DNA from 2 places in the Ochrobactrum sp. A-1 genome. Region 1 is predicted to be linked to the other one. Evidence: predicted binding sites of a transcription regulator. Region 1 holds the regulator's gene; the other holds the start of a gene.
The links. The regulator LexA, encoded in region 1, represses DNA repair genes until DNA is damaged. The targets are predictions, from matches to a motif close to TGTTCNNNNTGTGTTCNG.
Positions count from the first base shown of each region.

Region 2: a site for LexA is predicted at 1,788-1,805, ahead of MKS82_RS07450 (glycosyl transferase). Genes of this name have one in related genera too.

Region 1 covers NZ_JAKVQC010000003.1:107,596-112,616, forward strand. Annotated here, with positions in the region: gene gltX (glutamate--tRNA ligase) at 1-392, opposite strand, end outside; gene MKS82_RS02095 (ComEC/Rec2 family competence protein) at 654-3,167, shown strand; gene lexA (transcriptional repressor LexA) at 3,270-3,992, opposite strand; gene MKS82_RS02105 (molybdopterin molybdotransferase MoeA) at 4,232-5,021, opposite strand, start outside.
Region 2 covers NZ_JAKVQC010000003.1:1,163,383-1,168,403, reverse strand. Annotated here, with positions in the region: gene MKS82_RS07460 (ribonuclease HII) at 1-183, opposite strand, end outside; gene MKS82_RS07455 (PA0069 family radical SAM protein) at 373-1,545, opposite strand; gene MKS82_RS07450 (glycosyl transferase) at 1,854-2,360, shown strand; gene MKS82_RS07445 (hypothetical protein) at 2,419-2,652, opposite strand; gene MKS82_RS07440 (hypothetical protein) at 2,852-3,079, opposite strand; gene MKS82_RS07435 (4-(cytidine 5'-diphospho)-2-C-methyl-D-erythritol kinase) at 3,398-4,321, opposite strand; gene MKS82_RS07430 (membrane protein) at 4,518-4,703, opposite strand; gene MKS82_RS07425 (S49 family peptidase) at 4,883-5,021, opposite strand, start outside.

The sequences.
Region 1 (5,021 bases):
TCACGATCACGCCAGCGACCGTCATAACGCGGCGGGCGGCCTTCGGCCCGTGCTTTCTCACGCATTTCTTCCAGCTCTGCTGGCGTAGCATAACAATAGTATGCCTTGCCACGAGCGACGAGTTCTTCTGCCACTTCGCGATGACGAGGTGCGCGTTCGAACTGCGAGATGGCATCACCGTCCCAATCCAGGCCCAGCCAGGTCAGCCCATCGAGAATGGCAGCCGTAGCGGCGTCTGTGGAACGTTCCCGGTCGGTGTCTTCGATGCGCAACAGCATCTTGCCGCCATTGTGCTTGGCATAGAGCCAGTTGAACAAGGCAGTACGCGCACCACCAATGTGCAGATACCCCGTGGGCGAGGGGGCAAAACGGGTAACAACCGGTTTCGACATGATAGCTCCACTATGACATGCGCCTTTTAAGAGCAGCGGCAAATGCCGAGACACTAGCGCAAACTTGAATTCTGACGCCTGCGGGAGAAACTCCGGCAGGTAATCGGGGTCCACGATGCGAACCCACTCGATTTCGGCTGCGGTTCATGTAGCATAGGCAGCAATGTGCGCAAGGGTTTCGCATCCCTTTCGTGCTGATGTGCCGTCGTTCTTTCGGGGTATTTTGACGGTTGGGGCTAACTTTTGCGGTCAGGCGGGGGCATGACAGGCATCAGGGAAGCGAGCGATGTAAACGAACGGGCGCTTGTCAGAGGCATGCCCGACGGTTTGGTGCGCGCACTGCTGCCAGAGGTCTGGCCCCACAATGAAACGGAACTCCAGGTAAGTCCTGAGTCGGTCAAGCCGCCTGTACTGCGCCTGCGTGAACGCTTCCTCTCTTTTCCCTTCGTTGCGGCGGATCAGGTCTGGACCGCAATCGAAACTGAAGAAGGACGTGGCATACTCTTTCTTCTGCTGCCGGTTTTTGCCGGTATTGGCGCGATCATCTATTTTACGCTCTCATTCGAGCCTGCATGGACACCACTTTTGTCCACGCTCGGGATCGCCGTAGTATTGCGGATTGTGACGCGCAGACAATTCGCCGCTGCGCAAGGCGTGACATTGGCGATCGCTCTGCTGGCAGGGCTTTTGGTCGGCAAATGGGAGACGGAACGCCGTGCGACACCGATGCTGGGCTCCGATGTGGCGACACGCGTAACGGGCCGGGTTGTTGCTCTTGAATACCAGGATAACGGCAGCTGGCGGATAACGCTTGATGTGCTCCAGACCGAACGCCCCAAACTCCGTTTTCCGCCCAAGCGCATCCGCGTCAATGCAAGGGACATTCCTGCATCGACGGTGATCGGCGGCGGACTGACGGGTTGTGCCCGATTGCGGACCCCTTCAGGCCCGGTTCGCCCCGGCAACTATGATTTCTCGTTTCACGCTTATTTCAATGGGATTGGCGACAATGGTTTCTTTCTCGGAACACCCAAAGTGGCGACGGTTTCTCCGCCAGATGAACTGACTGCGGAAATTTCCCAGTGGATTGCCATGTTGCGTGTTCGGGTGTCTGAACGAATCGAGGAAGTGATAGGTGGGGAGGATGGCAGTGTCGCCTCGGCACTCGTAGCAGGCACGCGGGCGGGGATTAGTGAGCAGACGAATGAAGATCTGCGCAAAGCGGGGCTTGCGCATATTCTGTCGATCTCCGGCTTGCATATGGCGCTTGCAGCCGGAGTCGTCATGCTGACGTTGCGATCTCTTTTCGCTCTTTTTCCGGCTTTCAGCGTGCGGCATCCCGTGAAGAAGTATGCGGCATTTCTCTCCCTGCTAAGCTGTACTTTCTATCTTGCGATGTCGGGTGCGGATGTGGCGGCACAACGAAGCTATGTAATGATCGCGGTCATGCTTGGTGCATTGCTGGTGGACCGTGCTGCTATCAGTATGCGCAATCTGGCGATCGCGGCCATGGCTATGATTGCAATCTCGCCGCATGAAATATTGGGGCCGAGTTTTCAAATGTCTTTTTCGGCTACGGCCGCGTTGATTGCAGGTTTTGCCTGGTGGAGCGAGCGGAACGCGATCGGGCAGGTTGGAGCGGGAAAGCGTGGGAAGGCCACCTATGGCTTCGCTGGAAAAGTCCTGAAGCCTATCACAGCTGCGGCTGGTACTTCACTCATTGCCGGACTGGCGAGCGGGATTTTTGCAGCTTATCATTTCAACAACACAGCGCCGTTCGGCTTGGTAGGAAATGTCCTCGCTGAGCCCGTAATAGCTCTTCTCGTAATGCCGTTTGCCGTCTTCGGCCTTGTGTTGATGCCATTGCAACTGGACTGGGTGCCTTTGCAGATAATGGGCTGGGGTATCTTCGCTGTCAGACACATTGCCTCTTTTGTTGCGGCGTGGTCCCCCGATGGCAATCCCGGCGCCATGCCTGCACTCACTCTCGTTTTCTGGACCATTGCGCTTGTTCTGGCTGTTGTTCTGTCGACGAGATTGAAGGTGTTGGCGCTGCCCTTCATCGTTCTTGGGTTCGCTGCTTTCGTCAGGGAACCTTTTCCCGACATCGTGATATCAGAAGATGCCAAACTGGTTGGAGTCCGACTGGCTGATGGGAGATTTGCAGTCAATCGGAGCCGTCCGTCGCAATTTACAGTCGATAATTGGAAAACAGCATATCTGGTCGAAGAATTCATTGCACCGCCATCGGGTAAAAACAGAAAACGAACCGATGCGGACGGGTTCGAATGTGAAGATGGATTGTGCACGATCAACTTGCGCGATGGCCACACACTGGCCTACACAGCAGATATCGCAATGCAAGAGACCGCCTGCAACATCGGCGATGTGGTCATTCTCGCTGTTCCTGGCAAGGAATCTTCGTGCGGGCGCTCAACAACTCTGAGCATCAGTAAACGCGATCTGGCGCTAAAGGGATCTGTGGAGATAAGACTCGGAAAAACAGAAGAACAAAACCGAACTCATCAGGCCTTATCCTTAATTTCTCCCAAAACAACGAAAGCTGAGGCGGCGTCGCCAACATCTGAACTGCAACAGGACAGCCGGATAACATTTGCTGTCGATACACCGAGCCGTCCCTGGCATTTGCATCGCATCCATTCACGTCCGGCACGCGGTTTAGCGGAACGCGAGTACAAACCAAAATCCCGTTCTGCCCAAAATGCAGCAAGCTGTTCATCAGACGCCAATGATGATGCAAATCGCTGCGAATGATCCCAGAAGGCTCCCGGCTAAAAGGGAACTTTGGATACGTCCTATCTCTTTGCTTTACGCATTTTCCAGCGCAAAGCCGTTTCTCTTTTTGCCGGAAACATCTTAATAGCGGCGGATCAGGCCAACGAGCTTGCCTTGAACGCGCACTCGGTCGGGGCCGAAGATTCGTGTCTCATAGGCAGGGTTGGCTGCTTCGAGCGCGATGGATGCACCCTTACGACGAAAGCGCTTCAACGTGGCTTCTTCGTCATCGACGAGAGCGACGACGATTTCACCAGGATTTGCGGATTCGCCACGCTTGATGATGACTGTGTCTCCATCGAAAATTCCGGCATCGATCATTGAATCGCCTCTGACCTCGAGAGCGTAATGCTCACCCGCACCAATCATTTCTGGTGGAAGGCTGAGGGAATGGGTCTGATTCTGGATGGCTGAAATCGGCACACCAGCAGCAATTCGCCCCATGACCGGCACGGAAACAGTTGCGGACGTGTCGTCATTCGTGGCCACAGGGGCAGGGCGCAACGGTGGAGGCGACGGCGCTTTGCCAAGGCTGCCTTCGATAACGCTAGGAGCGAACTTCTTTTGTGCATTGAGCCCTGGAGCAATAGAATCCGGCAGGCGCAGGACCTCAAGCGCACGTGCTCGGTTCGGCAAACGACGGATGAAGCCACGTTCCTCCAGAGCGGTGATCAGACGATGGATACCCGATTTTGAAGCCAGATCGAGCGCTTCCTTCATTTCATCGAAAGACGGGGGAATGCCCGTTTCTTTTAGACGTTCATGAATGAACAGCAGAAGCTCGTGCTGTTTACGGGTTAACATGCGCGACACCCTCCCGGCCAAGAATCGAGAAAAACAAAACCAGAACGAACACTATATGTTCCAGTCTTGTTCTGCAATGGTTTTAAAATCATTAACGCTTGAGCCGAGAGCGAACGGAATGCCATGCTTGCAGAGCTTTATTTGCAAGTCAGGGCAATGTGAAGTTAAAATAATTTATAATTTACAATAGATTATATGTTGTTCTTCATGCATTATCGAGGTCGAACGTTGTGTCAAATCTATAGCATGAGGACACGGCAATCGTCGCCGACCGCAGCTTCTGGGGCGTTCTCATCCCTGATGAGAAGTGCTTTCGAGCCGACGAGAGCCGAAAGCATAGACGAATCCTGGATTGGAAATGGCTTTGCTATCAGAGTTCCATCCGGGGTTGATTCGATTGTAGCTCGGATATAATCGCGGCGGTGGTCATTCGCAGGTAGGGTAGCGCCCAGCTTTGCGGTCCGGATATCGGCATCGAGGCTGGTTCCGGCAAGCTTGGCGACAAGCGGACGGAGAAAGACAAGGCTACAGACGAGACTCGAAACGGGATTGCCTGGCAAGCCTATGACATGCACAATTTTGCCGTTCACACTGATGCGTCCGTACATCAGGGGTTTGCCCGGCCTCATGGCTATCTTCCAAAAATCGAGATTGACCCCCAATTTCTGAAGCGCACCATGCACAAAATCCCGGTCACCGACGGACGCGCCGCCAATCGTAACCAGAATGTCGATGCCACTTTGCAGGCTGTCTGCTATTGCCTGTTCGATCTTGGCAGGATCGTCCGGAATAATCCCCTTATCTTCAGGGCTGCCGCCCGCTCGCCTTATGATTTCAGCGATTCCGACACTGTTTGACGCAACAATCTGGTCTTTTCCGGGTGTTTCACCCGGCGCGACAAGCTCATCACCGGTCGCGACGATTGCTACCTTGGGTTTTTGGAATACGTCGATTTTCGCGTGTCCGCTTGCAGCGGCGAGCGACAGGGCAGCGGCATCCAACTCACGTCCGCTCGAAATGACGATATTA
Region 2 (5,021 bases), 1.1 Mb from region 1:
AAGGTCATCGATATCAAGAATAACCGCAGCGGCAACCACCGGACCGGCCAAAGGTCCGCGTCCGGCCTCATCGATGCCGACGATGTGTTTCAGTCCACGCGAAAGCAGCCTTTTCTCTTCGGAAAAGTCAGGCGCAAGTGGGATATCAAAGAGGAGCGGAGAATCAGAAGCCGAGCGTTTCATTTGGCGGCAATGCTCGCATTGCTTCCGATTCTCCGCAAGGGCCCTGCTCGAGGACGGTGGCGTGAAAGCAGGCAGCCCCTCCGTCTGAAGGACAAGTCAGACGGAAATTGAATTGACGACTGATAGGGTATGCAGTTTGAAAACCGGCCCCAGCCCAAGGTTAGGCTTACCTTTCGCTGCGCGTCTTTCCTAAAACAGCGAAAGCTGCTTGCCTCCCTTTTCGACCGGTTCGAACAGGTCGGTGCGCAACTGCAACCGTCGCGCATTGAAGCCGAGCTTGCGTGCGGTAATCTCGAAACGGCGACCGATCTGCCATGCATAGGGGCCTGTGCCGCGCATGCGCTTGCCCCATTCAGCATCATAATCCTTGCCGTCACGCATGGAGCGCACCAGCGACATGACATGACGATAACGATCCGGATAATTGCGCAGCAGCCAGTCCTTGAACAAAGGCGCTACTTCGAGCGGCAGGCGCAGCAAAACATAACCCGCTTCGCGCGCGCCTTGTGCATAGGCGGCATCCAGAATGCGCTCGATCTCGTGATCGTTGATCCCCGGAATGACCGGTCCCATCATGACGGAAGCAGGGATGCCCGCATCGGCCAGCTTGCGGATGGCCTGAAGCCGCAGTGTCGGCGTAGAAGCGCGCGGTTCCATCGTGCGGGACAGGTGAGCATCGAGCGTCGTGACCGACAAGGCAACCTTGGCCAGTCCTTTCTCGGCCATGCGGCTCAGAATATCAATGTCGCGCACGACCAGGGCAGACTTCGTCACGATGCCGACCGGATGATTGGCGGCCTCCAGCACTTCGAGAATTTCGCGCATGATGCGCCATTTCTTCTCGACCGGCTGATAGGGATCAGTGTTGGTGCCAATGGCGATGGTTTTCGGCTGATAATTGGCCTTGGCCAGTTCGCGCTCCAGAAGGCGCGCGGCATCCGGCTTCGCGAACAGACGGGATTCGAAATCGAGGCCGGCAGAAAGTCCCATGTAACTATGGGTCGGACGGGCAAAGCAATAGATGCAGCCATGCTCGCAACCGCGATAGGGATTGATCGAGCGATCGAAATTGATGTCGGGTGAATCATTGCGTGTGATGATCGTGCGCGGCTTTTCGATCTGCACGTCTGTCTTGAACGGCGGCAGTTCCTCAAGCGTGGTCCAGCCGTCATCGAAATCATGCCGCGTCGTCGGCTCAAAGCGTCCGGTCGGATTGATGCCTGCGCCGCGCCCGCGCCTGCGAGCGTGATCGATGCGCAGGCCAGCCTCGCCGATCATCGCATTGGCGTGATCCGCGCGTCCGCTACCGAAGGCAGCCCTGTCGGCCTGCTTGATGATATCTGCCTGCTGGATCACTTCCATCTTCGTCTCCCTGAATGGAAACATCGGGCGTTGTGCAATCACGACGAAAACAAACCGGAGAACAGCTTAGAGCGCGTTTCGATCTGATTGAATCAGATCGGCGCTCTAATCATTTGTTTTTACGCGCATCTTTTCCGAAAACCGTTTCACACTTTTCGGGATGCGCTCTAAAAACCGTTCTGTTGCGTGTGCCGTGCTGCCATGCGACTCTGTTCTGATGAATCTATTCCTATCGCAAGAATAAGAACAAATCAAGAACATATGCGTGACAGCTTTCCGTTCATGCGTTCTTGATATATGAAGCGCGCATGTTGTCCGTCGTCATCGAAACTCTGAATTCAGAACGAGCGCTGGCCCACACGCTTTCGGCATTGGTACCGGCTGTCGTGGAGGGTTTGCTGCGCCGTGTCACGGTTATCGACAGAGGATCGTCGGATGAAACCGCTCTCGTTGCGCTGGGCGCGGGCTGCTCCTTTTACGCCGAAATGGATATTGAGACAGCGCTGGATGAAATCCGCACGCCGTGGGTCCTACTTTTGAATCCTGGAGCTATACCGCAGGACGGCTGGGAGGAAATTCTCCGCCGCCACATCGAGAATGATGGCAGTGCCGCGCGCTTTTCACTGCCGGAAGACGGCGGCTTTGGTGCCGTGCGTAAAATCTTCGGACACAAGGCGACACTGGATGCCGGGCTTCTGGTTCGGTTGGACATTCTAAGGCCGCTGCTGCTCGACGGCGTGGCATTGGATCAGCTTCCACAGCGCTTGCGACCAACTCGTCTCAAGCATCTTATTTTGCCGCCCGAAGACGACTGAACAAAACAAAAAGGCGAAGCTGAAAGCTTCGCCTTTTTCGTCAGACATGCCGACTGGATTAGTTCTGATAAGAGGAAGGCGAAGCATCGCCGAAGCGGTGAGCCGAACCATCCTGATAGACCGGAGCCTTGATCGAGGCAGGAGCAGTATAATCAAGCTTCTGGCTCTGCGTTGCAACTGGCGTACGATCGTTTGCATAAAGATCGGCAGGTTCGCCGACATGTGGGTTTTCGGCGAAAGCAGCACCGGCGCTAAGAGCAACGGCAACGGCAGCAAGAGCAAACTTCTTCATTTTTTTAATCCTTATGATCGCTCCTTCGGATGGCATAGAAGCCTTTCCGGGGCTCCCGGGTGGCACCATGCCATCCATCGGGGAGATAACTGGGGGAAGCTGAATGATTGGGAGGAATATCCAGCTTGGAAATTCATCGGGGCGTCATCGGCTGGGAGGCTTTTGACGACGCCCTGTATTCTAAGTCTTTAAAGAAAGCTTAGTTCTGGTAGCTCGAAGGCGATGCGTCACCGAAGCGATGAGCCGAACCGTCCTGGAACGAGGACTGGCTGATCGAAGCGGGAGCAGTGTAGTCGACCTTCTGGGAAGCAACCGGGGTGCGGTCGTTTGCATAAAGATCGGCAGGTTCGCCAACGCGTGGGTTTTCAGCAAAGGCAGCGCCGGCGCTAAGAGCGAGGGCGGCAGCAGCAAGAACAATCTTTTTCATTTTCCTATCTCCTTGGAAAGTGGAGCGGCGTTTTGTTCGTCGTTCCGATGCACCTCAAATGGGTGACAGTGGGTAAAAGTTCCAGTCACGAAAATGTTTTCTTAATCACACATTCGTGCAGCCAATTTTTTAGAATGTAGATAATCTATCAGAAATAAATAAATATAATCAATAAGTTGTGTTGTATATCAGTCTTCACGAAACTGTTGTATGAGGCCTTTTGTTCAAAAAGCGCGAACAGTCTGTCCCAATATATTGTCCAATGTGAGTGAACAATAGGGCGATTTGCGGGCTTTCGGAGGGGTATCCGTTCAGAAACTATTTTCGAGAAGGGACGCTTTGGGTCGCGATTACGAACCAATCCGGTCTTTCTGCTGAAAGACGCGCCTCTGCCTGTTCGGCGGCTGCCATGTTTTCAAAGACTGCATAGCAAGTGGCACCGGAACCTGACATCTGTGCGTAGAGCGCTCCGCTTGCGCGAAGCATCTCAAGCTTGTCAGCGATCCGGGGGGCAAGTTTCAACGCCGGGGCGAGAAGATCGTTGCGGGTTGTTTGCAGATAGGCGCAAAGGGGTGCGATATCGGCATGGGAAGCAAGGTTCAGCGCCGGATGATCGCGTTTGTCGAGTGCGCGAAAAACATCGGGCGTTGCAACGGCCGTTCCGTCATTGACGAGCAGCATGGGCAAGGCCGGAAATCCGGCAATAGGAGTCAAGTCCTCACCGATGCCGCGTGCAGCCAATGGTGTACCCTTTGATGCGCCATGCAGGCACATGGGCAGGTCGGCACCAAGAGCAAGCCCCATCGTGGCGAGCTGTTCGGAACCGAGATCAAGGCCCCACAACGCATCAAGTGCGAGCAGCGTTGCTGCGGCATCGCTCGATCCGCCGCCAATGCCCGACGCAATCGGAAGGTTCTTCTCCAGATGAATGGCGACGGGCGGCACTGCCCTTTGCGCATACTCGCGCAAGGTATCGCGAGCCTTGAGAACCAGATTGCCGCCATCGAGCGGTATGCCCTTTGCAAAAGGCCCGCTGACGGTAAAGCTGTCCTTTTCAGCAAGTTCAACACGAACGATGTCGCCAAAACGTGCAAAGACGACCAGCATATCGAGCAGATGGTAGCCATCGTCACGACGCCCCGTCACATGCAGCGCGAGATTGATCTTGGCCGGGGCCAGTCGCGTCACGGCACCGGGAAATCCGGCATTGGCGGTTTTTTCGGTTTTCGGGGAAATGGTCATTTCTGGTTATGGACCGGGAATAGAGCATTTCCAGCAAAAGTGTGAAACGGTTTTGCACAGGAAAATGCGATGAAACAAATAGTTAGAGCGGTTCCGACGATTCTGTTAAAATAGGAACCGCTCTAAAGAAACCATGGCGGTTCGGCTGCGGCAAGCCACCGCGCCGCTTCTTCGGCAACTGCTTCTGATGGAAAGGTCAGTCCTTCTTGACGTAATATTCGCCGGTTTTGGGGTCCTGCACCAACGTGCCATGCGCCCGGTTCTGCGCTTCCTTCTCTGCCTGACGCACACGCTGGGACACGCGCGAGGCTTCACGCTTGAACGAGCGGTAGCCGTACCAGGCGGCGGCGATGATCAGCAGCAGAAAAATGAGCTGGGGCATGGCCTCAAGTCCTTAAGGGTTGCAGTTCGGATTGCCGGATCGCAACGGCCGAAATGCCGGATGTTCATGAAGGGGCGGGAAGCGGCCCGCCCCACTTTCTGACACCATATCATGGTGAAACGAAGAAATTCAAAGCATTGGTGCGAAAATCGACGCCGATTTTCGCTGGCATTGTCTTTTCAAAGACCGTAACGGCCCCAAAGCGCCTTTTCTTCGGCTACCGAAAGCAGGCCGTCGCCGAGATGCGCGGCAATGGAAGCCGGTTCAAGATTACCGAACGCCATATCGACGCCGGGCATCTTGCGTCCCAGAAGGCCG